2 regions of the Brevibacillus sp. FSL K6-0770 genome follow, and region 2 is predicted to be linked to the other one. Evidence: a T-box and tRNA genes for the amino acid it is inferred to sense, from the RefSeq annotation. Region 2 holds a T-box; the other holds one or more tRNA genes.
The links. The T-box of region 2 lies ahead of argS (arginine--tRNA ligase). A T-box ahead of a tRNA ligase gene usually reads a tRNA of that ligase, here a tRNA-Arg.

Region 1: it encodes a tRNA-Arg, which carries the amino acid that the T-box ahead of argS (arginine--tRNA ligase) is inferred to sense. The anticodon was not compared.

The regions. Positions count from the first base shown of each region.
Region 1 is NZ_JBBOBQ010000001.1:2,098,229-2,114,101, forward strand. It holds rRNA gene NST23_RS10200 (23S ribosomal RNA) at 1-880, shown strand, start outside; tRNA gene NST23_RS10205 (tRNA-Ser) at 930-1,020, shown strand; tRNA gene NST23_RS10210 (tRNA-Met) at 1,031-1,107, shown strand; tRNA gene NST23_RS10215 (tRNA-His) at 1,134-1,209, shown strand; tRNA gene NST23_RS10220 (tRNA-Cys) at 1,215-1,288, shown strand; tRNA gene NST23_RS10225 (tRNA-Arg) at 1,381-1,454, shown strand; gene NST23_RS10230 (methyltransferase type 12) at 1,848-2,216, opposite strand; gene NST23_RS10235 (methyltransferase domain-containing protein) at 2,213-2,470, opposite strand; gene NST23_RS10240 (hypothetical protein) at 3,266-3,958, shown strand; gene NST23_RS10245 (hypothetical protein) at 3,940-4,197, opposite strand; tRNA gene NST23_RS10250 (tRNA-Leu) at 4,578-4,662, shown strand; gene NST23_RS10255 (glycosyltransferase family 2 protein) at 4,964-6,202, shown strand; gene NST23_RS10260 (TIGR01212 family radical SAM protein) at 6,368-7,342, shown strand; gene NST23_RS10265 (glycerophosphodiester phosphodiesterase) at 7,411-8,142, opposite strand; gene NST23_RS28420 (YjcZ family sporulation protein) at 8,239-8,325, opposite strand; gene ablB (putative beta-lysine N-acetyltransferase) at 8,516-9,364, shown strand; gene NST23_RS10275 (PucR family transcriptional regulator) at 9,367-10,911, opposite strand; gene NST23_RS10280 (aspartate aminotransferase family protein) at 11,061-12,413, shown strand; gene NST23_RS10285 (3-oxoacid CoA-transferase subunit A) at 12,430-13,122, shown strand; gene NST23_RS10290 (3-oxoacid CoA-transferase subunit B) at 13,104-13,781, shown strand; gene NST23_RS10295 (peptidase) at 13,836-15,116, shown strand; gene NST23_RS10300 (aldehyde dehydrogenase family protein) at 15,283-15,873, shown strand, end outside.
Region 2 is NZ_JBBOBQ010000001.1:2,212,769-2,228,641, reverse strand. It holds gene NST23_RS10870 (YjcZ family sporulation protein) at 1-75, shown strand, start outside; gene NST23_RS10865 (YcdB/YcdC domain-containing protein) at 145-2,313, opposite strand; gene NST23_RS10860 (sigma-70 family RNA polymerase sigma factor) at 2,304-2,876, opposite strand; gene NST23_RS10855 (hypothetical protein) at 3,085-3,579, shown strand; T-box leader at 3,623-3,888, shown strand; gene argS (arginine--tRNA ligase) at 3,965-5,680, shown strand; gene NST23_RS10845 (hypothetical protein) at 5,853-6,221, shown strand; gene NST23_RS10840 (erythromycin esterase family protein) at 6,286-7,563, shown strand; gene NST23_RS10835 (thiolase family protein) at 7,753-8,940, opposite strand; gene NST23_RS10830 (amino acid ABC transporter ATP-binding protein) at 8,974-9,714, opposite strand; gene NST23_RS10825 (amino acid ABC transporter permease) at 9,733-10,398, opposite strand; gene NST23_RS10820 (transporter substrate-binding domain-containing protein) at 10,485-11,294, opposite strand; gene NST23_RS10815 (3-oxoacid CoA-transferase subunit B) at 11,334-11,996, opposite strand; gene NST23_RS10810 (CoA transferase subunit A) at 11,996-12,661, opposite strand; gene NST23_RS10805 (sigma-54 interaction domain-containing protein) at 12,950-14,374, shown strand; gene NST23_RS10800 (hypothetical protein) at 14,580-14,981, opposite strand; gene NST23_RS10795 (deoxyribonuclease IV) at 15,041-15,873, opposite strand, start outside.

The DNA.
Region 1 (15,873 bases), 110 kb from region 2:
AATACCTGTGAAGATGCAGGTTACCCGCGACAAGACGGAAAGACCCCATGGAGCTTTACTGTAGCCTGGTATTGGAACTTTGTGCATCATGTACAGGATAGGTGGGAAGCTGAGAAGCAGGGGCGCCAGCCTCTGTGGAGCTGTCGGTGGGATACCACCCTTGATGTACGGAGTTTCTAACTCGTCGCCCTCATCGGGCGAGAGGACCATGCCAGGTGGGCAGTTTGACTGGGGCGGTCGCCTCCTAAAAGGTAACGGAGGCGCCCAAAGGTTCCCTCAGAATGGTCGGAAATCATTCGTAGAGTGTAAAGGCAGAAGGGAGCTTGACTGCGAGACCTACAAGTCGAGCAGGGACGAAAGTCGGGCTTAGTGATCCGGTGGTTCCGCATGGAAGGGCCATCGCTCAACGGATAAAAGCTACCCTGGGGATAACAGGCTTATCTCCCCCAAGAGTCCACATCGACGGGGAGGTTTGGCACCTCGATGTCGGCTCATCGCATCCTGGGGCTGAAGTAGGTCCCAAGGGTTGGGCTGTTCGCCCATTAAAGCGGTACGCGAGCTGGGTTCAGAACGTCGTGAGACAGTTCGGTCCCTATCTGTCGCGGGCGTAGGAAGTTTGAGGAGAGCTGTCCTTAGTACGAGAGGACCGGGATGGACGCACCGCTGGTGCACCAGTTGTCACGCCAGTGGCACAGCTGGGTAGCTATGTGCGGACGGGATAAGCGCTGAAAGCATCTAAGCGTGAAGCCCCCTCCAAGATGAGACTTCCCACAGCGCAAGCTGGTAAGACCCCTCATAGACGATGAGGTTGATAGGTTCGGTGTGGAAGCGCGGTAACGCGTGGAGCTGACGAATACTAATCGGTCGAGGACTTATCCACACATGCTTAGCAATCATGCATATCCGGTTTTGAAGGAACATATAATTACGGAGAGTTACCCAAGAGGCCGAAGGGGACGGTTTGCTAAACCGTTAGTATGCGCAAGCGTAGCGAGGGTTCGAATCCCTCACTCTCCGCCATTTTTATTTTGGCGGCGTAGCTCAGCTGGTTAGAGCGTTCGGTTCATACCCGAAAGGTCGGGGGTTCGATTCCCTCCACCGCTACCAAAAACATAAGACAAGCAAAAGTTATGGCGGTCGTGGCGAAGGGGTTAACGCACCGGATTGTGGCTCCGGCACTCGTGGGTTCAAGTCCCATCGATCGCCCCATGCATGGGAGTATAGCCAAGTGGTAAGGCACGGGTCTGCAAAACCCTCACCCCCGGTTCAAATCCGGGTACTCCCTCCATAGTTGTCCCAGTAGCTCAGCAGGATAGAGCAACGTCTTCTAAGTGTAGGTACTCGTATGGAAACCACCTGCTGGAACATTCTTTTTAATGTGTCCTGATAGCTCAGCAGGATAGAGCATGCGCCTTCTAAGCGCACGGTCGGGGGTTCGAATCCCTCTCAGGACGTTAGTTTTAAAGTATTTGAAGTCGCTATAGCTGGCGGCTTTTTTGTTGTATGGAGGTACATAGCTTGGCATGGAGCAAGGCGCTGGCTACAGATCAAGCTTTCATTTCACCGGTAAAAGCAGGAAAATACCACTGGCACATAGCTAGTGGTGTTTTCGAATAAAAAGCAAGTAGGTGGGGGCGTACGATGTGCTGCGAGCATTGCCTTGATGGATACATATCTGCTATTTAGCGCGTGAGTACAACGCTATAGACAGGCGTTATAGCAAGCTTGGCTGCACGCATGAAAAGGAGAAGCTGCGTATTTCAGTCCAATTGCAGTATGACTCAGCATGGAGGGCGTTGAGCGACTATCCCTTACACTCATACTAGGTTTGGTTTGCGCCGATACGGTCATGGCTGTTTTCTTGCAACGAATATAATCAGTTCATCCTTGCCAGTAAACGGTGATCGATTCCAGTTGCTATATTCACTTTGAATATCAAATCCATGCTCGTTTAACAATTTGCGAATCGATTCAGGCTCAGTAAACAAACATAAAATCTCTGATTCCCGCTCATAGCCTTGGAATTTACGAATCGTCGTCCATTTCATTATATTCGTATCAGGGTTATATTTCTGTTTCCCACCCACTTCTACAGGATTCCCCTCATAATCCTGAAATGTATGCCAATATTCATAATCACAGTCTGTAAGATCATGGCCACTTGGGTTGCGCGTCTCAAAAATAAATTTCCCGCCTGCCTTGAGTAGCTTGTTCACATTTTCCAGCAGCGAATTTTGAGCGTCACGAGTTTGGCATACTGTATCATATTCGGTAAAATGTCTACCCCGTCAATATGTACACCTCGTTCAGCGAGGTACAACGTCGTTAATCCCGTTCCACAGGCAAGCTCAAGCACATGTTGACACGGCTTCGCTTCCTGCAGAAACAACTCGTATTTCTTCCACTCTCTACCAAATTCAGCGTCGTAGTTTTTCGGATCAACATACTCTTCAGCGTTATGAAATGTCATCAAATTCTCCTCTCATGACGTTCAAAGTTATGCCGCTATATGTATGAAATATCATAATTCCATTAATATATAATAGCTGAATTATACTTACAATCATTATGTAAAATGGGAGCCTGTACATGTTGGCGGATGCAAGATAATGCTTGTCTGATTTGTTCTGAAGGAATAATAAAAATGCATAAGCTGGCGGTCGAGAGTACAATTTCTCCCGAGACGTCACTTATTGAAAATACCTGCTACAGACTCAAACTGATTAGTTAAGTTTGTATGAGGTACTTGTTTGTTCAGCAGATATTTTTGAGCTTCTAAAACTCACGACTGCAAAAACAGGATAGAACAGAACAGCATTCACAGATGCGAAAACGGCTCTAGGTTAGGGAGTAAAAGGCTGTGAAGGGATCGACACCGGCCTGGCAGTGTGTCTTGTGCACCGCATGGATGCGAGAACCGAGGGAGGGCGTTCCTGTTGGCCATGCAGCGTTTGTGGCTTTGAAAAGGCTAAGAATGATTGCTTGCAAGTCAAATAAAGTCCTGCTTTTTTACAGCAGAGATCACAGGAGCAGGAAGAGCAACAAAAACAAGAGCCATTTTATCGACAAAAAATGACTAAAATTGACGTACATATAATAAGGAAGCTTTTCGATAATGAGCATATTCTTTGCAAGGAGTTCCCTGTTAGTTTCACTCTCTACTCTATGTAACGTTTAGGGGAGAAAAAAGATACTCATTTTTACAAAAATGTTTTCACGGGATGTTCTTTTCTTGAGGGGCAATTCGAAGACAGGGCAGTTAGCAATGGTTCGTTTGCAAAAAGACGGGTGCAATACGTGGCTGACCAAAAGGGGCACAGCAGCATGTGGTCAAATAAGATACCTTGCTGCAACGCCGATACGTGATCTATCGGAAGAGGACGCCGGACAGAGCACAGAAGAGAGCAGGCAGAGAACGCCGGACGAGTACAGAAGAGAGCAGGCAGAGAACGCCGGACAGAGGACAGAAAAGAGAGCAGGCAGAGAATGCAGGACAGAGGACAGAAAAGAGAGCAGGCAGAGAATGCAGGACAGAGGACAGAAAAGAGAGCAGGCAGAGAATGCAGGACAGAGCAAAGAAGAGAGAGCAGGCAGAGAACGCCGGACAGAGTACAGAAGAGAGAGCAGGAAGAGAATGCCGGACAGAGCACAAAAGAGAGCAGGAAGAGGAAAGCAGGACAGAGCACAGAAGAGAGAGCAGGAAGAGAACGCCGGACAGAGCACAGAAGAGAGAGCAGGAAGAGAACGCCGGACAGAGTACAGAAAAGAGAGCAGGACGGAGCACAAAAGAGACAGCAGGCAGAGAACGGCTAGAACAGAGAGCAGAAGAAGCAGCGAAAAGGGCGCAGAACTGATCAGAGCGCGATACGGAAGACAAAGACGAGCGCAAGCAGAGCACAAGCAAAGCACGAAGAAAGGAAGACCACGAACAGCTCGTGGTCAAATAAAAGGATTGTAGTAGTAGAGACCGTGGAAGTAGCGCCGCTCAGCTTTTTCTAATGCAATCGCTTTCTCGTTCTCCAGTGAGGCATGAAGCTTTTCCCAATAGTCTGGGGTGGCATCGCTCAAATCAACTTCCAGCTGCTCGCCAACCAGATTGCGGATCAGCTGCCAATCATCGGGATGCTCATACTGCTTCATACCGCCACCAATTAGCCGAATATCGTGGAGCAACTGTTTGATATTTTCGGGAATCATCGGTTTCCCCCAATAACGAAAAATTTTTTTGAGAACGATGGGTTTCTACTACTGGTAATAATTTGTCTGATTCGCCATGAAATATGTAAGAAAACCAAAAAATATGGAGTCGCAGTTGGTCCGTTATGGTGACGAAACCTTGAAATTTTCCATCAACACGATCGCCGCATTTTCTAGAAGAAGAGACAAAACACGCTTTCAACCGACAATGGCTTAAAGCAGAAACATGCCACAAAAATATTCCAATGATTAGCAACGAAAATAGGCGCTCTGGATGGAGAAAAACGCTATTGACTTCTAAATTTCGATTGTGTATACTCAAAAACATGATTTCGCGGCAGGAATTTTGGCAAGGAAGTCCGCGATTATCAAGGAAACAGGCGGTCGTGGTGGAATTGGCAGACACACCATCTTGAGGGGGTGGCGGGGCGACCCGTGCGAGTTCGAGTCTCGCCGACCGCACCATCGTGATACCAGACTGAGGCTATTTTCGAGCTGAAATGAGCCGTTGCGTTTTCGAAATATATCAAGCCTTTTCGACAAGGGCTTTTTTTTCTGCTCATGTCCAAGGCTTGTCGAATAGAAAGAGAAAAAGGTGGGAAAGGTGATAGCAGTGCCTTCGTTTTTCCCACTTTTGGGTCATTGATCTTGAAACGCTTTTGATGTACACTCCCAATTGGGAGAATTACAATAGAGAAATGTTGGAAAAACAACACTACCTAAATCGGATCAGACCCAATTTGATTTAGGTCGAGGAGAAGAACCCATGAGTGTAATTAGAGAGATCATTGAGGGATTATTCATCGGATTCACTTCAACGGTAGGTGTGATCAGCACGTACCAAACACTGGTTTCTTGCGCAGGTCTGTTCCGCAAAAAGGAGCAGGTGACAAGCGAGCCACAAAAGACTTTTGCTGTACTGGTTGCGGCGCATAACGAAAGTGCCGTAATCGCGCCACTGATTGAAAACCTGAAAAAGCTCGACTACCCGCGTGAAATGTACGACATCTTCGTCATTTGCGACAACTGTTCGGACAACACAGCTGAGATCAGTCGGGCACACGGAGCCATCGCGTGCGAGCGTTTTGATACGTCCAAGCGCGGAAAAGGCTACGGGATTGAGTGGATGCTGGAAAACCTCTGGGCTAGACCGAAGCAGTATGATGCAGTCGTCATGTTTGACGCCGACAACCTGGTTGAAAAGAACTTCCTGCGCGTGATGAACGACCGTCTGGTCAAAGGCGCACGCGTGATCCAGGGCTATCTCGATTCGAAAAACCCGTTTGACTCCTGGATTACCCTGTCTTATGCGGTGACGTACTGGTTTACGAACCGCATGTGGCAACTGGCCCGTCACAACCTCGGTCTGCCAAACACATTGGGCGGAACAGGCTTGTGCATCGAGAGCAACTTGCTCAAAGAAATGGGCTGGGGTGCGACAAGTCTCACGGAAGACCTGGAGTTTGCTACCCGCTGTATTGAACGCGGCATTTATCCAACCTGGGCTCACGACACGAAGGTATGGGATGAAAAACCGATTGATTTGAAAGCTTCCATGCGCCAACGTTTGCGCTGGATGCAAGGTCACTATGATGTAGCAGGGCGTTACATCGGAAGCGTACTGAAGAATGGCTTGAAGTCGAGAAAGCTGGGAATGCTCGACGCAGCGTTCTACCTGTTCCAGCCGATGTACGTGTTGATGGTGACCATGATGTCCTTGCTGTTCCTGGGCAGATTTTTTGACATTGCGGCTCTGACGCCGGCTGCGACCATCCTGCCAACTTGGCTGGTGTACGGCTCTACCGCTGTGTTTTATTTGCTGCCAGTGCTGGCGCTCTATCTGGAAAAGGTGCCGCTCAAAGGATATTTGGGACTGCTGTTGTTGCCGTTCTTTTTCCTGACCTGGCTTCCGATCATGTTTTACGCGTTTTTCACCAAGAAAAATCAAGTGTGGAGCCATACGTCCCACACGCGCGCCATTCGCATCGAGGAGATCCAGCAATAGGATTGTCAAACAAACCACAGGGACATCGGACCTGTGGTTTCCTTATGGGAAAGTAGCGAAAAAGGGCGCTGATCTGGTATAATGACGCGATCACGCGTATGAGAGCAAGAGCCGTGGGAGCAGGGCACAGGGCTTTTGGTTGTGCCACGAGGAGGAAAAGCGGTGATGAAGCTGGCACTACAACCACAACAATGCGAACAAACTACTCCCGTGTTTTGGGGAGATAAGCGTTACCATACATGGAACTATCATTTGCGCTCGACGTTTCACGAAAAGATTTTCAAGGTGCCGCTGGACGGGGGCTTCAGTTGTCCAAACCGGGATGGCAAGGTGGCGACAGGCGGCTGTACGTTTTGCAGCGCTCGTGGCTCGGGGGATTTCGCTGGCGATCGGCGGATGGACCTGGAGCGGCAGTTTCACGACGTAAAAGGCCGGATGCACGAAAAGTGGCCGCAGGCAAAATACCTCGGCTTTTTCCAAGCGTACACGAACACGTACGCGCCTGTTCACGAGCTGCGCGAGATGTACGAAGTCATTCTTAGGCAGGAAGGCGTAGTCGGCTTGTCCGTCGCCACGCGTCCCGACTGCCTCCCGGACGATGTCGTCGAATATTTGGCCGAGCTGAACGAGCGGACGTACTTGTGGGTCGAGCTTGGGCTGCAAACGGTTCACGAGCATACGGCACAGCTCATCAACCGGGCGCACGACTACGCCTGCTATGTCGATGCGGTGGAAAGACTGCGCAAGCACAATATTCGCGTCTGTTCCCACATCATTTACGGGTTGCCAGGCGAAACGCACGAGCAGATGATGCAGACGGCCGATGCGGTTGCCCACCTGGATGTGCAGGGGATCAAAATTCACCTGCTGCACCTTTTGCGCAAGACGCCGATGGTCAAACAGTACGAGGCAGGGCTGCTTGAGTTTCTTTCCCTGGAAGAGTACATCAAGCTTGTCGTAGATACGCTGGAAATTTTACCGCCCGAGATGATCGTGCACCGGGTCACCGGAGACGGGCCAAAAGACTTGTTGATCGGGCCGATGTGGAGCCGCAAAAAGTGGGAAGTGCTCAACGGCATCCATGCCGAGTTGCAAAACAGAAACAGCTGGCAAGGGAAGTTTTATGTTCCACGCGCCTGAAAAGCCGCTCAAACGGCTCGAGCAACTGCATAAAAAAAGGGAGCCGGAAAATGGCTCCCTTTTTGACGTTACGCATCCGCCTCGATGATTTTTCTTGCGCGGCCAGGGTAATTCGTAATGATTCCGTCCACGCCGTATTCGATGGCATTCTGGATTTGCCGACTGCTGTTCACTGTCCAGCCGTAGACGGTCAGATTGCGCTGCTTGGCTTGCCGCACCAGCTCGGGTGTCAGCTGATCGTACGGCACATGCAGCTGCTCGCAGCGATACTGGCTGGCGACTGCCCACGGTTTTGCAATCGGGCCGACATAGAGCAGTCCGGTTGTCTGGGCAGGGTCCAGTTCTTTGATGCGCAGCAAGCTGTCGAAGTTGAAGGTGGAGATGATCGTCCGCTCTGTGAGCTGGTAGCGCCTGATCAGCTCGATGACCTTTTCCTCAAGCTGGGGCTGGGCCAAAAAGAAATTTTTCAACTCGATGATGAAGTGCAACGATGTATCGGAAAAGGTTTGAAATACCTCGCGCAGGACTGGAATCCGGGCTTTGGGAACACGCATGGAGCTGTCCTTGTCGGCGCGTAGCTGACGAAGCTCGCGCATCGTGTAGCCGCGTACCAGACCGGAGCCGTTCGTGGTCCGTTCGAGTCGATGGTCGTGAATGACGACGAGCTTGTCGTCGCGGCTTAGCTGAACGTCCAGCTCGATTCCGTCCGCGCGCTTGCGGACAGCAGCGTGGAACGCTTCCATCGTGTTTTCCGGATGCAGGCCGGAAGCGCCGCGATGCGCGAACACAAGTGTGGACACGGGGGCTTCCTCCCTTCTCAGACGTTACATAGCTTATTACATGCATATGTAAGTGGCCCCTCGATACTGCCTATCAAGAGGGGCACATACGAGTACCTATGAGATGGCGACGAGAACAATCACGAGAAGAACGAACAAAACCAAAACAAGGGCGAAATCGTTGTTTCCGCTGCTGCAGCTCATGAATACCCCCTCCTTCCCAGATGGAGCAACTCCTTCATCTTATGAACGTATAGGGAAAATGGCGCTCATCGAATGCCTACTCGCCTGAGATTTGTGCTTGGCAGCCCACTTTTTATACAGATTGGCAGATGACGGGAAGGTGCATTTTGCTACAATGGAGTCACAAGGCAAACAGGGGAGGGAAGGCTTCATGATACAGATCGAGGAAATGCTCGCTACGGGTGATTTGGTGGACGATCAGCAAAATCGCAGGGTCAAACTGCACGAGTACGATCGGACGCGCATCAGCGAGTACGACGAACTGCTCAAGCAGGTCGGAACAAAGTCTGCGGCGAGCAAGCTGATCGTCTACGGAAAAAAGCAGGACGTTGGGGAATGGCTTGCGCGGGGATATCGCCAGGAGGGAATCATCGACGGTTTTTTCCAGGGGCAAAACGCTTACATGCTCACGGCTTATCTCACGGAGGATCGGGCGACATCTGCTGCTCCCGAGCTGGCCGAGGAAATTTTGGCGCTGAGTCTGGCGAAAGCGGGACCAGGCGAAGAAAAGCCGCTCCCGGAAGGATATCGCATGCGCCCGGCAACAGAAGCGGACGCAGAGGAGCTGGCGAAGCTGTACGGCCTCGTTTTCGCGACGTATCCTACGCCGATGGATGATCCCGCGTACATTCAAAAAACGATGCAGGAGGGCACCGTGTACTTCGTAGTCGAGCGGGACGGGCAAATCGCCTGTGCGGCGTCTGCGGAGGTGTCAGAGCGCATGGGATCGGCAGAGATGACCGATTGTGCCACCCATCCGGATCACGCCGGAAAAGGGCTCCTCCAGCCGTTGTTCCACGCGTTGGAACACAAGATGGAGGAAGCAGGGATTTACTATTTGTACACGTTGACGCGGGCCCAATCGGCGGGCATGAACGTAACAGCCGCCAAAATGGGCTACGAATACCGGGGGCGGCTGATCAACAACTGTACGATTTTTTCCGGATTCGAAGACATGAACATCTGGGTGAAGCCACTTCGGCCTACACGCGATGAATAAGGCTACTCTTGTGAGGAAGACAGCTGCTGTTGCAGTCGGCGGGCCATAAGCGCCAACTGAAGCTGCCAGCGCTGATGCGCGTCCTCCAGGCGGTAGCCTGTTTTTTCTTCAATCTGGGTCAAGCGGTATTTCAGCGTATGCCGATGAATATATAACGCTTGGGAGGTTTGCAGGCCGTTTCCGTTTTGGGCCAGGTACACTTCCAATGTTTCGAGCAGCTGCTGATTGTACTTGCTGTCGTAGCGGATCAGCGGCTCCAGAATCGGCTTCCACAATGCCGTCATGCTGTGCTCGTCCCGGTGGTAAGGAAACAGAAACTGATAGCCCTGCATGTCCCGGTAACGCAGCAAATCGGGAGCGGTAGCGAGCAAAGGATACGCTTGCAGCGCGAACATCGCTTCTTCTGCGGCCGAGGAAACATCTGTCAGCAAATCGCGGGGATTGCTGATCGCCACTTGCAGGGTGGTGGCAGAGTGCAGCCCTTCCCACCTGGCTGCAAACTGTTCGAGCAGCTGCAGGCTCGTCCGGTCGTCGGGCAAAATGAACAAAAGACAGTGCGGGCGCTCCCGCAAAAGGTACGAACGCTGATGGCGGTCGCACAGTCTGCGCATCAGGGTAATGACGCTTTGATGCAGCTCCGCGAGCCTGTTGTGCTCGACCGTCTCGACTTTGACCGCGACCACGAGGTGCTTGCCGGAGAGCGGATAGCCGAGCATGCGACAGCGGCTTTCCAGGTCTTGCGGACTCATTGGCTTTCCGTTCAGCAGTTCCTCGACGAAATCCCCTTTCAACCGCCACTCCGTCGCTGAAACAGCGCGTTCTTTTACATATTCCAGCGCACACAAGGTGGCTGCGTGCTGGAGCGCTACGTCGTCAAGCTCTTTCCACGATTCCCGCGGCTTGCTCAGGCTGAGCGTGCCAAAATGCTCGCGGCTGGCTCGGATCGGCACCGAATGCACATGCTCCTTGCCTTCTTCCGTGTACGGCTCCGTCTTGCAGCCGTGCTGGGTCACTTCAAACCCGAGGGCGTCGAGAAGCGTCACCGCACCGCCCGTAAGCTCAGCAAGCTCGCCTGCGATCGCTGGCAGCCCGCCTTTGGACAGGGCTGCTTCAATCATCCGGTTGTGAATGGCTTGCGAGTAGGCCAATGTCTCAAACTGCCGATTGACGATCGGCTGCAAAATCGCTTTGGTAATCGTCGAGAAGTTGATTTCGGTCGGGATTTCGATGAGCGGCAACTGATGGCGGTCCGCCAGTTCGAGAAAGCTTTCGGGAATTTCCCGCATGTAAAATCCGGTATGAATAGCGACTCCGCTGAGCTTTTGCCTGGCTAACATCGGGATGAATGAACTGAGCCGCTCGACATTTTCCATCAGCCCAAATCCGGTTGTAATCAAAAATTCCCCTTCTTGCAGACGGCTGGCATCCTCCAGCACTTCCACGATCGTCACCCAGCGGATCGGATTGTCCAGCCCGCCAGCACCTGCGATCAGACGCGTCTGAACCATGTCGGGCAGTTGCAGAGCCTCTCTGATCGTAATTGTCATGAGGTACACCTCCGTGTTGCGAAGTTCTTTATACAAAATGTACAAAAGATTTTGTCTCTTTGCCACGTTTTTTTTGCCAGCGCGTCGGATGGATGAAACGGGCTGGTCAGCTAGGATAGAGGTAGAGAATAAGCGAGGTGGCGACGATTATGAGCAGAAGCTATGTAATTAAACCGGAACTGGGCAAGACATATCCGTTCATTTCTCATGGAAAAGGCATTTATTTATACGATAAAGACGGCAAGCGCTATATCGATGGCTGCGGTGGCGCTGTCACGGCGAGCATCGGTCACGGCGTGGAGGAAATAGCCGACGCGATGTATCAGCAGGCAAAAGAAGTATCTTTTGCGTACCGCTCGCATTTCAGCAGCGATGCCGTAGAGGAGCTGGGAGCCAAGCTGGCTGAGTGGGCGCCTGGTTCGCTGAACTGGACGTTTTTCGTCAGCAGCGGCTCGGAAGCGACGGAAACAGCGCAAAAGATCGCGATCCAATACTGGCAGGAAAAAGGCAAGCCGACGAAAAACCGGATCATTTCCCGCTGGATGAGCTATCACGGCATCACGATGGGCGCGCTGTCCATGTCGGGTCACGTATTGCGCCGCAAACGTTTTGCCCCGCTTTTGGAGGACTATCCGACGATCACTGGCCCGTATCCGTACCGCAGACCTGAAGGAATGTCGCTTGAGACATACGCCTTGGAATGTGCGAACGAGCTGGAACGCGCCATTTTGCGAATCGGTGCGGAACAAGTCGCGGCCTTCATCGCTGAGCCAGTCATTGGCGCATCCGGCGGTGCAGTCGTGCCGCCAGATGGCTACTTCCAGCGCATTCGGGAAATTTGCGACAAGTATGAAGTGCTGTTCATCGCCGACGAAGTGATGACGGGAGTAGGGCGCACAGGGAAAGCGTTCGGGATCGATCACTGGGGCGTCGTGCCTGACCTGATGACTTTGGGCAAAGGCATGAGCGCAGGCTATACGCCGATGGCCGCCACAATGGTGTCGGATGAGATCATCGAGACGATTAGCCAAGGAAGCGGTCTGATCATGGCTGGACACACGTACAGTGCCAATCCGCAGTCCGCCGCTGTCTCCCTGGCTGTTTTGCAATATGTAGAAAAAAATCAGTTGTTTGACAAAGCAGCCGAGCAAGGCGCTTACTTGCTGGCACGTCTGCAGGAGTTGGCGGATGAACTGCCGCTGATCGGCGAGGCGCGCGGTCTGGGATTGCTGTGCGGTCTGGAATTTGTCAAAGACAAGCAAACAAAAGAACCGTTCCCGCTCTCCCAAGGGGTGGCAAGCAAGGTAATTGCAAAAGCGTTCGAAAAAGGGCTGCTCATTTATCCGGCCATGGGTGGAATCGACGGGGTGGCAGGTGACTCCATCATTGTCTCTCCTCCACTGACGATTACAAAAGCAGAGATCGACGAACTGATCGGCCTCCTGAAAGAGGCGATTGTCAGCGTATCGCAGGAGTTGAAAGACAAGGCGCTGATCAACTAGAGTGGAGGGGCTATCGATGACGAACCGTTTTGATAAAGTAGTTACCATGCAGGAGGCGCTGTCCCATTTCCGCGACGGGATGACGCTTCTGGCAGGAGGCTTTGGAGGTGTGGGCAATCCGCCCACACTGATCCAGGGCATTTTGGATTTGGGTGTGCGCGATTTGACGCTGATCAGCAACGATACCGCGTTTCCACACATCGGGATCGGCAAGCTCGTGACGGAAAAGCGGGTCAAAAAAGTCATCGCGTCCCACATCGGCTCCAATCCGAACGCAGGGGCGCAAATGACGGCCGGAGAGCTTGAGGTCGAGTTTTGCCCTCAAGGCATTCTCGCGGAGCGTGTACGGGCAGGCGGCGTCGGTTTGGGAGGCATTTTGTCCGATGTCGGCATCGGCACGATTGCAGAAAAAGGCAAGCAAAAGGTCGTGCTCGATGGCAAGGAATTTTTGCTGGAGACGCCTTTGACAGCGGAAGTGGCGATCGTCCATGCCAAAAAAGCGGATCGCTTCGGCAATCTGGTTTACGATACGAGCGCGCGCAACTTCAATCCGCTTGTGGCGATGGCAGGAGACATCACCATTGTCGAAGCGGACGAGATCGTCGAGGTTGGCGAGCTGAACCCGGAAGAAATCGTGACGCCGGGCGTGTTCGTCAATTACATCGTGCAAAGTGAAGGGGTGAACTGGCAATGGGCGTGGGAGAAGTAAAAGAGACCGAGAGCTACCGTGAGCGAATCGCACGCAGGGCGGCCCTGGAAGTCGAGGACGGAATGATTATCAACTTGGGAATCGGCATCCCTACGCTGGTGGCCGATTTCATTCCCGCGGACAAACGGGTGATGTTCCACGCCGAGAACGGCATCCTCGGAACCGGGCCAAGTCCGGCAAAAGGGGAAGAAAACGCGATGCTGTGCAATGCAGGCGGCTTTCCCGTCACATTGGCGACAGGGGCGTCCTTTTTCGACAGCGCAACGGCATTTGCGATCATCCGCCGCGGCCTGTTGGATATGACCATCCTCGGAGTGCTGGAGGTCAGCCAAAACGGCGATATTGCCAACTGGATTGTGCCGGGCAAGCGCGTGCCGGGTATGGGCGGGGCGATGGAGCTGGCCCAGAAAGCGAAAAAAGTGATGGTCGTGACGACGCATCTCGATAAAAACGGCCGTTCCAAAATCGTCCGAGAATGCTCGCTTCCGCTCACTGCCACTCAGGCGGCAGACTGGATCATCACGGACATGGCTGTCATGGAAGTTACGCCAGATGGCTTGTATTTGCGCGAGGTCATGTATCCGTACAGTGTGGCGGATGTCATCGGGGCCACCGAAGCGGAACTGAAGATAGAGGGCGAAGTAGGCGTATTCCGCTAGACAATAAGCAAAAGACAAAAGGCAAAGGACGAACCCAAGAAACGGAGGAAGAACATGGCTAACTGGCAAGCGCTGATACGAGAGCAGTTGGAAAAGGATCGGGAAGCTTCTGTCAAGTTGCTGCAAGAGTGGGTGCAAAGCCCGAGCGTGCAAGGAGCAGAGGAAGCGATTCAGAAAAGCATCGCCGATCATTTGGCGAAGATGGGCCTGAGTGTCGACTTGTGGGTCATGGAAGGGGAAGAGCTGGTTTCGCATCCGTACTTCGTCTCCCCCCGGCAAACGTTTGAAGGCAGTCCGAACGTCGTCGGCGTCTGGAAAGGCGCGGGGAATGGCCGCTCGCTCATTTTGAACGGGCACGTCGATGTCGTTCCCGCTGGCGATTACGCCCAGTGGAGCGATGATCCGTTCAGCGGAAAAGTGGAGGACGGCAAACTGTACGGCAGGGGCGCAACCGACATGAAGGGCGGAAACCTGTCGTCGCTCTTGGCTATTTCCGTCCTGCAAAAGCTCGGTGTCAGCCTGAAGGGAGACGTCATTTTCCAAAGCGTGGTGGAGGAAGAAAGCGGTGGAGCCGGAACGCTTGCCACCATCCTGCGCGGCTACAAGGCAGATGCTGCGCTGATCCCTGAGCCGACGAACATGAAAATTTTCCCGAAACAGCAAGGCTCGATGTGGTTCCGTCTGACGGTCAAGGGACGCTCTGCTCATGGCGGCACCCGCTACGAAGGAGTCAGTGCCATCGAGAAAAGCATGCTCGTCGTGCAGGCGATTGGCCGTCTGGAAAAAGAGCGTAACGACCGTCTCGATGATCCGCTGTACGCCAAGCTGCCGATTCCGATCCCGATCAACATCGGGGTCATCGAAGGCGGAAAATGGCCGTCGTCTGTCGCGGATCTCGTCAAGCTGGAAGGCAGGATGGGAGTCGCGCCCGGCGAGCAGATGGAGGATGCCAAGGCAGAAATGGAAGCGGCTTTGCAGCGTCTGGCAGAAGTCGATCCGTGGTTTGCGGAGCAGCCAGTCGAGCTGGAATGGTACGGCGCGCGCTGGGTGCCAGGGGATGTCGCACAGGATCATCCGCTCATGGACATTTTGCAGGACAAGTTTGCGGCCGTGACGGGCGAGCGTGCCATTGTGGAAGCATCTCCGTGGGGAACAGACGGCGGCTTGTTGACGGCTTTGGCCGATACGCCTGCTATCGTCGTGGGGCCTGGTGTTACACAAGTAGCGCACTATCGGGACGAGTACATCGTTTTGGATGACGTCTTCCGCTGCGCGGAAATTTTTGCTTTGACTCTGCTCGACTGGTGCGGGGTAGCCGAAGGGCCAGCGCAGTAAGGAAGCCGCAGCGTCTTTTTCTAGGGCGCTTTTAAGCTACTTGAGATGGTAATTGTGAAAAAAAGGAAAAAGTTTGAGCGCAGGACAAGGAAGCGCCGTCTGCTCTGGAGAATGATTGGGAGAGGCTTTGAGAGATCCAATCGTGTCAGGGACGGAGGAGACGGCGATGAGAAGAGCGTGTTTTATCGGGGGAAAGTGGATACCTATGGCAGACCATGCCCCGTTGTATTCGCCTTGTACAGGTCAGGTGATCGCACACATTCCCCAGGCGGATGCTGTGGCAGTAGAGCGGGCGATTGCAGCGGCCGAAGAAGCTACAACCCCCATGCGCCGCATGCCAGCTTACCAGCGAGCAGCCATTCTGGAGAAAATCGCCATCCTGTTGGATGAGCGAATGGAGGAAGCTGCCCGGATCGTCGCGCTGGAAGCGGGAAAACCGATTCGGACAGCGCGCGGCGAAATCATCCGCACGGTGCAGACGTACAGGTTTGCAGCGGAAGAAGCCAAGCGGCTGCACGGGGAAACGATTCCACTGGACGCTGCTATCGGTGGCGAAGGCCGTCTCGCTTACACGGTGCGCGAGCCTCTGGGAGTCGTGGGCGCGATCACGCCGTTTCCTTTTCCGTTCAATTCGATAGCGCACAAGGTCGGGCCTGCGCTCGCTGCTGGCAATACAGTCGTATTGAAGCCAGCTTCGCAGACCCCGATCAGTGCGCTTTTTCTCGCTGAGCTGGCAGAGCAGGCTGGACTCCCGGCA
Region 2 (15,873 bases):
GGAGACTGCTTCGCACTGGTGCTCGTACTGTTTATCCTGCTGGTCATTGTTGGGTGTTCGTGTGACGACTGCTAGGTAAATGACAAGAAGAGGCTATCCCCCCGCCTTCCAGCTGGCTTGCGGGATAGCCTCTTTTTCTTGTCCTTACGGCTCGATTACAGCCTCGCCGCTTTTGGCATCGATGGTAATGAAACTGCTTGCCAGCTCTTCCTCGCTCCACGGAATGTACGCGAGTCTCGGACGATCCAGCCAATCGTTTTCCTGATCTTTTAACAGGTAAACAAGCCTGAGTGGCATGACGCGCAAAAACGACTCGGCAGCCTTTTGTTTGGAAACGACCTCGGCTGACGAAGGAAGCTCTATCAACTTGTGAGTCTCTCGCCAATTCCGGAAGCTGTTTACCTTCCCGGTCGAAGGGTCTACCGACACCTCGTAAGCGGCATCTGGCCCCTTGTCCAACACCGGAATCCCATCCTTGCTCATGACATAGCGGAATACCCAGTTGCCTGACGAAACCGGATTGGCTGCGCCAGGTTCCATCACTTGTGCAAGCTGCACTTCTTTTACGCCCGGATCGGCGTATTTGGCCAAAAAGAACACGGCTGCCTGCTCGGCCTGTTCGCGCTTCACGGTCACTTGCGTATTTGTGCGGGGAACGCGCAACCCAACTACCTGGCTCGTCTTCGCGTCGATCGTCACTTCATGCCAGCGGTCTTTGCTATCTGCCCAGTTGAATGATTTGTTCTTTTGGTGATCATCTACGGATTCCCGATAGGACATGCCTTCGACGTTGACGCCAAATTCCGTTTGCAAAAGCGCCTTCGCCTCTTCCTTCGTACGCACGATGACAGGCTGTTCGTGTGTCTCGAACGCATCTGCCTGCGGCTGCTCCCGCTGCAGCTGATCGTAGGCAAAGCCGTTGTTTCCCGTACCGTAGTTGATCTTGCCGCTATGCGCATCAATGTACCAATCAAGGAAAACCGGCCTTCCTTGTTGGAAAAAGGAAACCGCTGCCCTGTATTCCAGTGTCGGCTGTTTCAGCGCCTTCCCTTCGGACATGTGCTGCACGTATACAAGCTTCATATTTGCGGCCAGCTCGTTTTCGGCGGCGCTTTTCGCCACAGCTTCCGCAGCATCCGGGAACGAAGACGGGGAATACGCTCTCGTCGGTTTGCTGAACATCAGAAGACGTCCGGAGCTGCCCAGTTCAATATCCAGCACATCTTCCATGACAGGTAACCCGTTATGATAACGCATGAATTTTTCCGCGCTATTCGATTCCACATGGCGATAGTTCGCGCTGTCAGCTCCAAGCAATCGGCCGAGAAGCTGCTTCGCTTGCTTTAACGCCTCTGCTTCATTTGGCTTTTGCGCTTCTTCGTTGCGGTCCCGCTGAATCCGGTACAGATCGATGTCTTGCCCGTTGCCGATTTCGCTCACCATCGCTGTCTGGCCTTCGTCGTTCACTTTGCCCAAAACCAGCGCCCAGCCATCTCGAGTCAGCTGTTTGTTGTAGACAACCGGGAACGGATTCAGTTCAGTCACGGAGGCGGCGAATTTGGCAAACAGCTTCTGCTCCTGCTCGTTCAACCTGCCGAAAAAGGCGACGCGCTCCTTTTTGTCCACCTGGACAGTCAAGACATCGTACGGGACAGGCTTGCCGTTTTCCAACCGCTGATAGCTGACGTTCATCCACGTTCCGTTGCGCCAATCCTCATCCGCATAAACTTCTGTCGCCTGATGCGCGTAAACCTTCGCTTCTTCACCGAGCGCGGTCTGCAAAAATGCTTGCGCGACTTTCTCTGCTTGCGCGGGCGCAATCGTTGTTTTCTCGCCGTCACTGCTTGCGTCCAGCAAGTAGCTTTCGATCCGCCCCGTCCGGGTGTCATACGCGACTTGTCCGATTGCCCTGTCCTTTTGCAGCAAGGTCACAAGCGCAATCCCATCCAGCGTCTCGCCTTTGCGCAGTGTGACACCGCCAAGCTCAGGGACTGCCTTTTGCAGCGGAGCCAGCGCTTGTTCCGGTGAAACGGCCTGCTCCGCGGTTTTGTCCGTTTGATGCGCCGCCGCTGCGCTCGTTCCATTTTTTTGCGGCGACATGGACGGCAGAAAGCCCTCTCGCACCCCTAGCACGGTCAATGCCAGACAAGCCGCAAGCGATCCCGCCATGACTAACTGCTTGTGATTTTTCTGCTTTTTCTTCCCGACCTCCATCCGAATCCTCTCTTCCATTTCCCGGGTAAACTTCACTTCCGAAGCTGCCGCTTTCCCTGCTTCGCGTACAGCTTCACGCAGCCCCTGATCTAGTTCCATTCCAATCCCTCCTTTTCACACAATGCCCGAAAATGTTTGCGCGCCCGATGCAGCTGCGTCCGTACCGCATCCTCGGAAATATCCAGCACTTGTGCTACTTCCTTAATTGACAAATCTTCATAGTAATGAAGTACCATGACCTTTCGATACAAAGGCGACAGCATCATGACTTTCTCGGCGATATGTACCTGGTCCAGTTGCTTGAAAACGGACGATTCCACGTTCCCTTCCGCCACTTGTTCCGGCACGGTTTCTTTCGGGGAGACAAACGTAGAAAAGATTTGCCGGAACGACCACGATCGCAAATACTTGCGCGATTCATTGATGGCAATCCGGTACAGCCATGTTTTCAAACTGCTCTCATGGCGAAACTGATCCAGCGACCGATAGGCTTTCAGGAACACTTCCTGTGTGATGTCTTCCGCGATTCCGCGATCTTTGACGATCATGTAGGCGAGCTGGACGATTTTGTCACCGTAGTCATTCATCAAAGTCGACAGCAGCGCATCCTTGGTCGGCTGCAAAGACCGCTCTGCCGCGTTAGCCTTTGCACTGGCATTCAGATTGACATTCACTTTGCTTCACCTCCTCTTGCAAACGATATCCATTTGATCCAGCAGCCTGCTTTTTGTGACAGAAATCGCGATTTATTTTTCCTGGCCTCTGTTTTCAGCGGAAAAGACGACACCTGCGCGCACTGCGTTCGTTGTCAGAGCGGAACGCTTTTGCTATCATGAGGCTTACCTAACCCCTAGAAAGGAACGATTGACGATGAACACTTTGCTCGCTTGTGAAAAAGACGAGTTTTTGTCCTGTATAGAGACGGTAAAGGAACTGGAAACATCCGAGTTTGAAACATATTCCATCGTAAAGCATACCGAAACAGGTGAACACTATTTGCGCTACTTTTTGTCGCATATCAACCTGTCCGAAGGCGGCAGAAGGGACAATTACGATCACTTTTTGCCACTCGACTCCGACGACGTTCTCGGTCTGATGTTTGGCGATCAGGATTACCACTTCCCGGAAAACTGGCGCTCTTCCTACCTGCGCAGCGGCAACGACAATCGGCTGATCCCTTTTGATCCATCCGAGAATTACGATCTGGAAGAAGAAGCGGCTGCCGAGCTGGCCATGGTGGAAAAACTGGAGCAGTACAAGGCGCAATGGATGCATGCCGAAAACTTGACGGCGGAAGAAAGAGAAAAGCTGACGCAGGAGTATTTCGCGGCACTCGACAAGATTTTGAAAAAACCGGAAGAGTAAGTTGCACAAAAGCACCAAAAACGGCTATAATGCTAGGTAAACAAGCGAATCGTTGATGAGGACAGTACCCTTGGACTTACGGCTGTAGCGAATCGGGGATGGTGGAAGCCCGATGCCTGACCAAGTGCGGAAGCGCCCCTCGGAGATGCGGCCTGAACATCTGACGCTATAGATGTAAGCGTCTGGATTGTGTAGGGTTTTGCCGGGTCTGCCCGTTACAGCAGCGCAAAGCGGTTTTTGCCTCAACCAAATCATGCAGGCAAAAACAACAAGAGTGGCACCGCGGGAGCACAACCTCTCGTCTCTTTTTACAGGAGACGTAGAGGTTTTTTTATTTTTCAAGCGTTCCGTTCCAAAGCTTTTCCCATCTGAAAGGAGAATTACCATGAGTTACAAACATCAAGTGGCGGAAAAAATCGCCGCGGCCCTCACCGGACTCGGTGTGAACGATTTCTCGCAAGAAACGGTGTACAACATGCTGGAAACACCGCCAAACCCGGCTATGGGAGATATCGCTTTCCCATGTTTCCAATTGGCAAAAGCGCTGCGCAAAGCTCCGCCGATGATCGCGACAGAGCTTGCGGAAAAAATAGAAGGTGCGCCGCTGCGCTCGGCACAAGCGGTCGGCCCATACGTCAACTTGTTTCTCGATCAGCAAAACGTGGCGGAGCAAGTCATTGGCACCATCCTGGCACAAGGTAGCGCTTACGGCAGCAGCGAAGCAGGCCAAGGCCGCAAAGTGCCGATCGACCTCTCCTCCCCTAACATCGCCAAGCCGTTTTCCATGGGGCACTTGCGTTCGACCGTCATCGGAAACGCGATTGCGAACATCATGGAAAAACGCGGCTACCAGCCTGTGCGCATCAACCACTTGGGTGACTGGGGCACACAGTTCGGCAAGCTGATCGTCGCCTATCGCCTGTGGGGTGACGAGGAGAAAGTCAAAGCGGAGCCGATCAAGGAGCTGCTCAGCCTGTACGTGCGTTTCCACGAAGAAGTTGAAAACGACTCTACCTTGGAAGACCAGGGCCGCGAATGGTTCAAAAAGCTGGAAGATGGCGACGCCGAGGCGCAGCATCTGTGGAAATGGTTCCGCGACGAATCACTCAAGGAGTTCATGAAAATTTACGAGCTGATGAACGTCTCCTTCGACTCCACGCACGGGGAAGCTTTCTACAACGACAAAATGGATCGCGTCGTCACCCTGCTCGAAGAAAAAGGCTTGCTGACCGAATCGGACGGCGCCATGGTTGTCAACCTCGATGAGTACAACATGCCGCCATGCCTGATCAAAAAGTCGGACGGCGCTACTTTGTACGCCACGCGCGATCTGGCAGCCGCCCTGTACCGTCATGAGACGTACGACTTCGCAAAAGCGCTCTACGTCGTAGGAAACGAGCAGCGCCTCCACTTCCAGCAGCTCTACAAAGTGTTGGAAAAAATGGGCTACGCCTGGTCCGCCGACATGCATCACATCCCGTTCGGCATGATGCTCAAAGACGGCAAGAAAATGTCCACGCGTAAAGGAAAAGTCGTCCTGCTCGAAGAAGTTTTGGCGCAGGCGATTGCCGATGTGCAAAAAGTGATTGAGGAGAAAAATCCTTCCCTCGCGAACAAGGACGAAGTTTCCCGCCAAGTCGGGGTTGGGGCCGTTATTTTCCACGACCTGAAAAACTACCGTCTGAACGACATCAACTTCTCCTGGGAAGAAATGCTCACCTTTGAAGGCGAGACAGGGCCGTACGTGCAATACACGCATGCGCGCGCTTGCTCGCTTCTGCGCAAAGGAGAGTACAAGCCGCAAACGGCTGCCAGCCTCGTACCAGATGCATTGGACAGCAAGGAAGCGTGGGCAGTCATCACTTTGCTGAACAGCTTCCCGGAAGTGATTGAACGGGCCAGCGACAATTTCGATCCGTCGCAAATCGGCAAGTACGTCATCGACCTTGCCCAATCGTTCAACAAGTTCTACGCCAACGTGCGCATTTTGGCCGAGGAAGAAGACGTCAAAGCGTCCCGCCTCCAGCTCGTAGCTGCGGTAGTCGCTGTCCTGAAAGAAGGATTGCGCCTGCTCGGACTGGCTGCTCCAGAGGAAATGTAACTGTCGCAAGATCACGAAAGCCGGCTGCCTCCTGCTCTCAGGAAACGCCGGCTTTCCTTTTTGGAAAACAGCAGCCACGGCTCGCTTGCCGATATCTCACCACCTAAATCGTTCCATTTTTTGTCATGCTTTGCGATAATAAAAAGAAAAACGTCATCGGTGGTGAGTGGATGTGAGCAGAACGATACAGTTTGGCCCGTCGGAGTGCACATTGGCGCTCAGCGGCTGGCGCGCGGTGATCGCATTCGAGAACCGCATTACCATGCCGTATCGATTCATCAAGCATGTTCAAGTCGATTCCTTTACTCCCGAGCCGGGAACGCTGCGCATGCCGGGAACGGAGATTCCTTTTTCCAGCACATATGCGGGCAGATTCCTCTACGGAAACGATTGGTACTTCCTTTCCTTCGAGCGGACGAATCATCTGCTTTTGCTTGATTTGGAAGGACATGCGAAATACCGGAAAATTGTCGTGCAGGTGGAGAACCCCACCGAGATCGCCGTTACGCTGCAACAACATCTGCTCGCTCAACACGAATGAAGACAAGACAACCGTTGTGAAGCAGATTCTTTTTGAAAAACGCCCTACAGAAAGTGAGATTGTTATGGAAAAAATTGTTTTGATCGCCGCAAGCTTGCTGCTCATGCTCAGCGTCCTGACTGGCTTTGACACCCCTGCCCCTGCTGCAAGCTCCCTGCAAAGCTCTTTGCAAAAATATGCCGTTCCTGTAGCGAAAATGGAGCTGCCCGCGAAGACGATTATCGGCTTTGGCGAAGCTACGCACGGAAACAAGCAGTTCACTACGCTCAAGCTGGACGTATTCCGGCATGTAGTCGAGAAGCAAGGCTATCGCGTGTTTGCCATCGAAGGTGATTTTGGCGGCGCCCAGAAGGTCAACGACTTCCTTTTGGGTGGACATGTAACCGCAAACGATGCGGCAAAGGCGATCGGCTTCGCCATCTACAACACGCAAGAAATGGCCGATCTGCTGTCCTGGATGCGCACTTACAATGAAAAGCAGCCTGCCGACCAAAAAATCCATTTTTACGGATTTGACATGCAGCGCTACGATCACAACAAGACAAGGCTTTTCGCCTACTTGCAAAAAGCCGACCCTGCGCTTGCTTCTGAATCGGCAAAGGCACTCGCCAAGCTGACCGATCAAACCGTGTCCGACGAAAAGCTCGCAAAGGAGAGCCTTGCTTCGACTCGCCACATGCTCGAACGAATCAAGCAAAACAAAACCGCCTACATCGCCAAAAGCTCGGAAAAAGACTACGAGCTGGCTGTCGCCTATGCCGAATCGATCATGCAAAATGCCACTTTGCACGGAACGAACGTCCCTTACGGTAGCACACGCGACCGCTTCATGGCCGACCGGGTCAACTGGATTCTCGCGTTTGAAAAGAAATTTTACGGACGCCAGCAACTGTTTATCGCCGGACATAACGGACACATCGAAAAAACGTCGACGACGGCTGGCATCACCGCCTCCATGGGCGCCCATCTGGCGAAAACGTGGGGCGACCAGTATTACGCGATCGGCAGCGAATTTTACGAAAGCTCGTTTCTGGCCAAAGACGCGTCAACCAATGAACGCAAGCTGTTCCATGTCAAAAACAGCGGAGAGCAGCGACTAGCCGTTCTGTTCGCGAAGACCGGAATGGCGGATGGCTTTTTGGATTTTGCCAAGACCCGCCAGGACACAGCCTTTTCCGCCTACGTGAATCGCGCCCAGCCGATCAGCGCCATCGGCGACATGTTTGCCAGCTGGTATGGCAGCATCGAGAAAATGTACACGCTGCAAATGGTTCCGGCAAAAGCGTTTGATGCGCTGGTGTTCGTGCGGACAGCGACGCCTTCTGTCATGCTCGCAGAGTGACAGCGTCCGAGCGAGCCGTTGAATGCTTGATCTACCTGACTCTACGTCAGTCGCATGTGCACACATGAGTAGACTGCAAAGCGCTGATCCCGACCACCGCAAAAGCCCCGCCAGAATGCCGCTAAATCGAAGCGGCTCTCTGACGGGGCTTTTTTATGTGCTGTGCTTGTTTCGCTTACATGCTTGGCCTTACGAAGACAGCGTCATGTTTTCATAGATGACGGACAGACCCATTCCGCCTGCCATGCAGAGCGTGACCATGCCGTACTTGACGCGGCTGCGCACCATTTCGTTCATCAGCGTCACGGTCAGCTTGGCGCCTGTCGCTCCGACCGGGTGACCGAGTGCGATCGCTCCTCCGTTGACATTGACCTTCGCCGGGTCCAGCTCCAGCCCTTTGATGACGGACAGCGCTTGTGCGGCGAACGCCTCGTTCAGCTCGATCAGCCCGATGTCATCCAGTGTCAGACCTGCTTTTTCCAACGCTTTTTGCGTCGCCGGGACAGGCCCGATTCCCATTACGCCCGGCTCCACTCCTGCGCTGGCAAACGTCTTGATTTTGACCAGCGGCTTAAGACCCGCTTCCTCCGCTTTTTCCCGCGACATCATCAAGACGGCTGCTGCTCCGTCGTTCATCGGACATGCGTTGCCCGCCGTAACCGTGCCGTCTTTTTGGAAGACGCTTTTCAGCTTCGCCAAATCGTCCAGATTAATATCCGCACGCACCGACTCATCCTGGTCAAAGACGCGCGTCCCTTTGCGCTCCTTGATTGCAATCGGCACGATCTCGCTGGCAAATTTGCCTGCGGCGATGGCGGCTGCGGCTTTTTTATGGCTGTCAAAAGCGAACTGATCCTGCTCTTCGCGGGAAATCCCGTACTGGAGCGCGAGCCGCTCCGCTGTGATCCCCATGTGCTCGCCTTCCAGAGAACAGATCAAGCCGTCCGCCAAGAGAGCGTCTTCCATCGTCAAGTTGCCGAATTTGCTGCCCCAACGGTTTTTCACCAAGTACGGGACATTGCTCATGTTTTCCACGCCGCCGGCAACGACGACATCTTCCTGCCCGGCCATGATCGCGAGTGCGCCGCTTGTGATCGCCTTCAAGCCCGATCCGCACGCCTTGATCACGACATGCCCGTACACCTGGCGCGGAAATCCGGCGAGCTGCGAACTGATCCTAGCCGCGTTCAGACCGCCGCCGTGCACGTAACCGTTGCCAAAAATCACTTCATTGACTTCCTGCTTGGAAAAGCCAGACTTTTCCATCAAGCCTTCCAATACTTGCCGTCCCAGCTCCGTTGCCGGCACGTCGCGCAAGCTTTTGCCGAAAGCGCCAACTGCGCTGCGCGCCCCGGCGACAATGACTACTTCTCTCATCGCTACGCTCCCTTTCGCTTTTGCCTCGTTACCTTACAAAACCCGATTCAAAAACTCGCGTGTCCGCTCTTCTTTCGGATTGTTGAAAATTTCTTCCGGGCGCGCCATCTCCACGATTTTCCCCTGGTTCATAAAAGCGACCCAGTCCGCTACTTCTTTGGCGAATCCCATTTCATGCGTCACAATAATCATCGTCATCCCGTCCTGGGCGAGCTGCTTCATCGTTTCCAGCACTTCGCCGACCAGCTCGGGATCGAGCGCGGATGTCGGCTCGTCGAACAGCATGATCTCCGGCTTCATCGCCAGCGAACGGGCGATCGCCACCCGCTGCTTCTGACCGCCTGACAGCGAGGATGGATAGACGTCTGCTTTTTCTGACAATCCTACCTTCTGCAAAAGCTGCAACGCTTCCTGCTTCGTTTGCTCCTTGTCCGCTTTTTTCGCGATCAGCGGCGCTTCCATGACGTTTTCCAACACAGTTTTGTGCGGGAACAGATTGAAGTGCTGGAAGACCATGCCGACCTTTTGCCGCACTTTGGTCAAATCGTCCTTTTTCGGATCGATGCTCTTTCCTTCAATCAAGATATCTCCGCCATTCTTGATTTCCAAAAAGTTGATGCAGCGAATCAATGTACTCTTGCCGGAGCCGCTCGCCCCGATCAAGACGACGACCTCGCCTTTTGCCACCTCTAACGTGACGTCTTTCAACACTTCTACCTGTCCAAAGCTCTTCTTCAAGTTTTGCACGCGAATCATGACTTGCTTGTCTTCCATTGTTTTCGCCCCTTTGCTCTACACGTCACCTTTGGCCAACCGCTTTTCCATCCGATGGACGACATACGTGAAAATCATGACAATCACCAAATAGTACAAGGCGACGATCAAAAAGTACGTCATCTCGTCAAAGGTTTCTGCTGACAGACGGCGAGCCAGCGAAAACAGCTCATCCATCGCGATAAATGCCGCCAGCGACGATTCCTTCAGCGACAAAATAAACTGGTTGCCGAGCGGCGGAATCGAACGCTTCATCGCTTGTGGCAAAATGATTCTGCGCATCGTTTGAGACGAGGACATCCCGAGCGACAAGCCTGCTTCCATCTGGCCCTTGTCAATCGACTGGATGGAGCCGCGGAAAATTTCTGCGATGTACGCCCCGCTGTGAATCGCCAGAGCCAAAGCCGCTGACCAAAATTGACCGAGATCGATCATCTTGTAAAAACCGAAATAGAGGACAAAAATTTGCACAATCAGCGGCGTACCGCGAATGACCATGATATACACGTTGGCGATGATTTGCCCAAGCTTGAACTTGGACACTTTCAACAGGGCGACGAACAGCCCGATAATCGAACCTACGATGACGGAAGCAACCGTCAGCTCAAACGTCAGCAGCAGCGGCTTCCAAAAAAACGGCAGTGTGCGAAAAAACTCTTCGGTCAAATGTGAAATACTGGGCACTCGATGCCACCCCTCGCTGATAAAATGTTCCTGTCACCCGCAGCTTTGCGCCCGCAGATGACAGGCAGTCGAACCGATGCGTCAAACTACTCGTTTTTGCTGATATCGCGTTGGAAATACTTTTCGCTCAACTGTTTGTAAGTGCCGTCTTCATGCATTTGCTTCAGTACCTCGTTGATTTTGTTCAAGAGTTCTGTGTTTCCTTTGCGCACGGCAATTCCATGCTGAACCTCTGACAGCGGCGCTCCGCTTTTCTTGATCTTCAAGCCTTGGCCAATCGCGATTTCCCCGACCACGCTATCAGTAATGACCACATCGTGCTTTCCTTGCTCCAGGGCACGCAGCGCAGTCACGTCGCTGTCGTACGTCTTGATGTTGTCGGTGTACTCGCGCGCCATTTTTTCGTGCGTAGTGCCCAGGGCAACCGCAACTTCCTTGCCTTTCAGCTCTTCCAGTGTGGAAGTTGTGCCGTCCGGACGAGTGAACAGTTGACCACCGGACAAATAATATGGATCAGCAAAATCAATTTGCTGTTTGCGTTCTTCTGTAATGGCATGACTGGCAATCGCTGCGTCGTAACGCCCTTCTTTTACCCCGGCAATGATGCCGGAAAAAGGCGATGTAACCGCTTTCGGTGTAAGGTTCAGCCGCTTGGCGATTTCGTTGCCGATCTCGATATCGAATCCGGTCAACTGCCCGTCTTTGAAATAGCTGAACGGCTGGTATTCACCGGAAGCCGCGAAAGTGAACACGCCCGCTTCTTTCGTCATCGAGGAACCCGCAGCTGCGCTGCCTTGTCCTCCGGTATTGCCAGTCGACGCTTCTTGTCCACATCCTGCTACGAGAAGTGACAAGGAAAACAATACTCCTGCAACGGCTTTGAGTGATTTTTTCATAGTAATTAGCCCCCTTATGATGTCTGTCAAACTGTTTCATTACTCCACCATTTGCAAATGTTCGGAAATCAAAAGCGGCGCTCCGGTATGGTAAATGACATCCTGCAATGAATACGGATACATCACCTCCGTCAGCATCAACCCTTCTGGCGTTACCTCAATGACCGCCCGCTCCGTGACAATCAGGTCGACACAGCCCTTGGCTGTCAGCGGAAACGTGCATTCCCTGCGAATTTTCGGCTCCCCGGAAAGCGTCACATGGCTCATCAGCACAATCACTTTTTTGGCGTAAAACGCCAGCTCGGCACCACCGCCGATCCCGTGAACCCTCGTCCCGGGAACGATCCAGTTCGCCAAATCTCCGCGGCGATTTACTTGCAGCGCCCCGATAAAAGCCACATCCAGCTTTCGGCGCCGGATCATGCCGTAGGCGACGGTGCTGTCAAAGTAGGAAGCCCCCGGAACGATTGTGACTGGCGCTCCCCCCGCGTTGGAAATATGCTGATCCTCTTCGCCCTGGATCGGCGTAGGCCCGACTCCGAGAATGCCGTTCACAGAATGGAACATGACGTGCCACTCGTTCGGGATAAAATCAGCGACCAGCTCGGGAATCCCGATCCCCAGATTCACGGCCATTCCCGGCACGATTTCCTTTGCGGCCCGGCGCGCAATCATGTTGCGTTGATCCATTGTCAGTCGCATCAGCTGTTCCCCCCGCTGCGATTCACCATGTAATCGACAAAAATGCCTGGCGTCACGATTTTTTCCGGGTCCAGCTCGCCTGCCGGAACGATTTCTTCCACTTCAGCGATCGTGATTTCCGCCGCCATCGCCACCAGCGGGTTCAAATTTCTCGCCGACTTGTCGTAGATGAGATTGCCGTACGTGTCCGCCTGTTTCGCGTAGACGATGCCCACATCCGCCGTCAGCGCCGGCTCCATCCAACAGGGTTTTCCCTCGAACAGCACCGCTTCCCGGCCGTCTGTCGCTTCTCCCCACATGCGCGCATCGACGAGAATCCCGGGTATGCCCACGCCCCCGGCGCGAATTTTTTCGGCAAAAATGCCTTGGGGGCAAAATGTTACCGCAAGACGTCCGTCTATCATCTGCTGACCTGCTTCGGGATTGGAGCCGATATGGGTCGTCAGCAGCTTTTTGACCCGTCCGTGGCTGATCAGCTTGCCAATCCCCACATCGGGGTATCCGGCGTCAATCCCGATCAAGGTCAGGTCGCGCACTCCCTTTTGCAGAAGCGCATCAATCAGCAAGGCCGGAGAACCGATCGTCCCAAAGCCGCCGTACATCAGCCGTGCTCCGTCTTGTACACATTCCATTGCTTGGTCGCGCGTCACCAGTTTTGATAGCATAGCATGGCCATTCCTTATCTCTCTTGATTATTGGGCAAAGTCGCTTTCGTCTTTTTCGTTGTAGCAAGTCTCGTGCCAATGCCGCAAATGCTGAATCGTAGCGAAAATTGCCGAAACTATGTTTTTTCTGACGAATCGAATCAGACTCACTTTTGAATCGAAATCAAGAAAAACAGGCTTGTTTACGCCGAATTGATATCGACTCACATTTTTTCAAATCCGACTCACTATACAACGGGCGGTTTCATCCTGTACAATCAGTTCAAAAATGGGGGGAGCGAATCGCCAATGGAAAAAGATGCGGAGATTTTGGCCCTGTCGTCTGTCGATCGCTTCATCGACATATTGAACTCGCTGGCGGACGGCATTTTCATCTCGGATGCGCAAGGCACGACTCTCTGGTTGAATAAAGCGAGCGAAAACTTGTGCGGCATGCCCAAAGCAGAATTGATCGGACAAAACGTGGCGGATCTGGAGGAGATGGGCATTTTCAGCCCGTCTGTGACACGTCTCGTCCTCGAATCCGGCAAGCCGACGACGACAATCCAGCTGGTGAACAGCAGAGGAAAATTTCTCGTGACGGGTCATATCATCCCCGATGAAGCTGGCAATCCGGAGCTGATCGTCGCCCATTCCCGCGACATCACAGAAGCGGCGCGGGCCAGCTCCCAGCTCGAAGAAACCGTGGCCCTGCTCAAACGCTACAGCGAGGAGCTGCAACTGATGAAGCGCGAGGCGAATCAAAGCTCGTCGCAGACGCTGATCGGCAACAGCCGCTCCTATCTGGCGCTGATGGAGCTGATCAAAAAAGTCGCTTTGGCTGATACGACTGTCCTGATCACAGGGGAAACCGGCGTGGGCAAAAGCCATCTCGCCGAGCAAATCCACCAGCTGAGCGAGCGCAGCACCGGACCTTTTATCCATGTGAACTGTAGTGCCATCCCGGAAACGTTGATCGAGTCGGAGCTGTTCGGCTACCACAAAGGGGCGTTTACCGGAGCCAACCATTCAGGCAAAATCGGCTTGGTCAAAATGGCGGACAAAGGCACGCTGTTTCTCGACGAGATCAGCGAGCTGCCCTATCACCTGCAATCGAAGCTGCTCCTGCTTTTGCAAAACAAAACATTCATGCCGATCGGCGGCACGAAAACCTACACGGCCGACATCCGCATCATCGCCGCCACGAACACGAACTTGCAGGAGCTGGTGCGCCTCGGCAAGTTCCGGCACGACCTGTACTACCGACTGAACATTTTGCCGATCAACGTGCCGCCATTGCGCGAGCGCAAAGACGATATATTCCCGCTCTTGCACCACAACCTGCAAAAATTCAACGCCAAGCATAACCAGAAGCGGCGGTTTACGTCAGATGTGCTGGATGTGCTGCACCAGTACGACTGGCCGGGAAATGTGCGCGAGCTGGAAAACTTGGTGGAGCGCATCGTCATCACCTCCAAGCTCGACGAGATTTCTGTCACCGATTTGCCGGAAGAACAACGCAGTATTCGCGAGCTGGAGGAAGGCATCCTCACGTTAGGCTCGCTGTCCCTGACGGAGCGCATGGAAAAAATCGAAGTGGAATTTATTATGCAGGCGCTGCGCATTCACAAAACAACCCGCAAGACGGCTGCCGCTTTGGGGATTACACAGTCGCTGCTGATGCGGCGGATCAAGAAATACGGGATTGCCTTGGAAGACGAGGAGGACGCTTGAGAAAAGCGGCCGTGGACAAGCCGAAACCTGCTGCAAGTCGCTGGTAAAAGGGCTGACCACTTGCACTCGCGAAAAAAGCATGCCGGACATTCCGTTCACAGCTAAACGGTTGTCTGCGGGCTGTCAGCTGTTCGCAGCCCATCCACGGAACAGCAAAAAAGCGCTCAACACGTGAGCGCTCTTTTCTGTGACCTTTTCGTCTGACTTATTCCTCGATTTTCTTGGCGGTTTTGCCAAACCACGTCTTCGCAACCAGCTCCACCACTTGCTTCGGCAGCGATTGTGGCGCTTGCACTTCATTGCCCGCCGCATCCACGCTCCGGTAGAGCAAAGCGGTGTCGTCAGCCGGATCGGACTTCGTTTGCAGCGTCAAATCCCCGATTTGTCCCGCGTTTGTCCATTCCTCGATCATCAGTTGGTATTCGCCTGGTGCCAGCTCGATATAGTCGTCCTCTGTCACATCGATGACAGCGAACCCGTCGTGCTGGATATCGGCATCGTATGTATTCCCGTTCGCTGTCTCGTAAAGCGCCAGCTCCTCAGGGTTGTTCAACACTTCTTTCAGCGAAGCAAAGTCAGCAATCGTCACTTTGATCCGTTTTGCCATTGGTAACTCCTCCCTCATTGACCACACATCACATCATTTCACACTGTATCACAATATGGTCAAGCCTGCCACTCACCCGCCAACTGACGCACATGTCTGATTTCTTCCCGGTGCCCGCCGTCTGTCCCTCTCGCTGTCTCCAGGACAATCGGCAAGCCGTGCAGCTCAGGCGTGCGCAGAAACTCCGCGAAAGCCTCGTCACCAATCATCCCTTTTCCGATTGGGGCGTGCCGATCCCGAAACGAGCCGCTCGGATAGACCGAATCGTTCAAATGCACCGCGCGCAGATGGGAAAAGTAGTCCAGCTCGCGCATCCGCTCGGCAACCTCGCGCCAGTTTTCCCCGTTCCACAGCCCGCTGGCAAACGCGTGGCACGTATCGAGACAAAACCCGACCTTTTCTGGTTCCGCGAGCAATTGCCGCACTTGCGTCAATTCTTCCAGCGTAATGCCCATCCGGTTTCCCTGCCCCGCGTTGTTCTCAATCAGCAGCTTGGCCTGTCCGCTCCAGCCAGCGAGAATCTCGTTCATCATCTGAATCATGCGTCTGTATCCGGCAAGCACATCCGGTCCTTTGTCCTGTCCGAAATGGACGACGACGCCGAGCGCCCCGCACGCCTCCGCAATCTCCAGATCGTTGCGCACCGAAGCGACCGTTACCTCGTACAAATCGGCCGTCTCGACACACAGATTGACGAGATAAGCGGTATGGGCAATCGCCAGCATGCCGTGCTGTTCGCAAAACGCCCGGCAAGCCGCAGCATCGCGGGAAGCAAACGACTTGACTCCCAGACTGCGCGGGTTTTTCGGGAAAAACTGAAAAGAAGCGCCCCCCTCCTTGTGCGCCGTTCTGGCAGCCTCTTCGTAACCGTTGCGAATGCTGACGTGACACC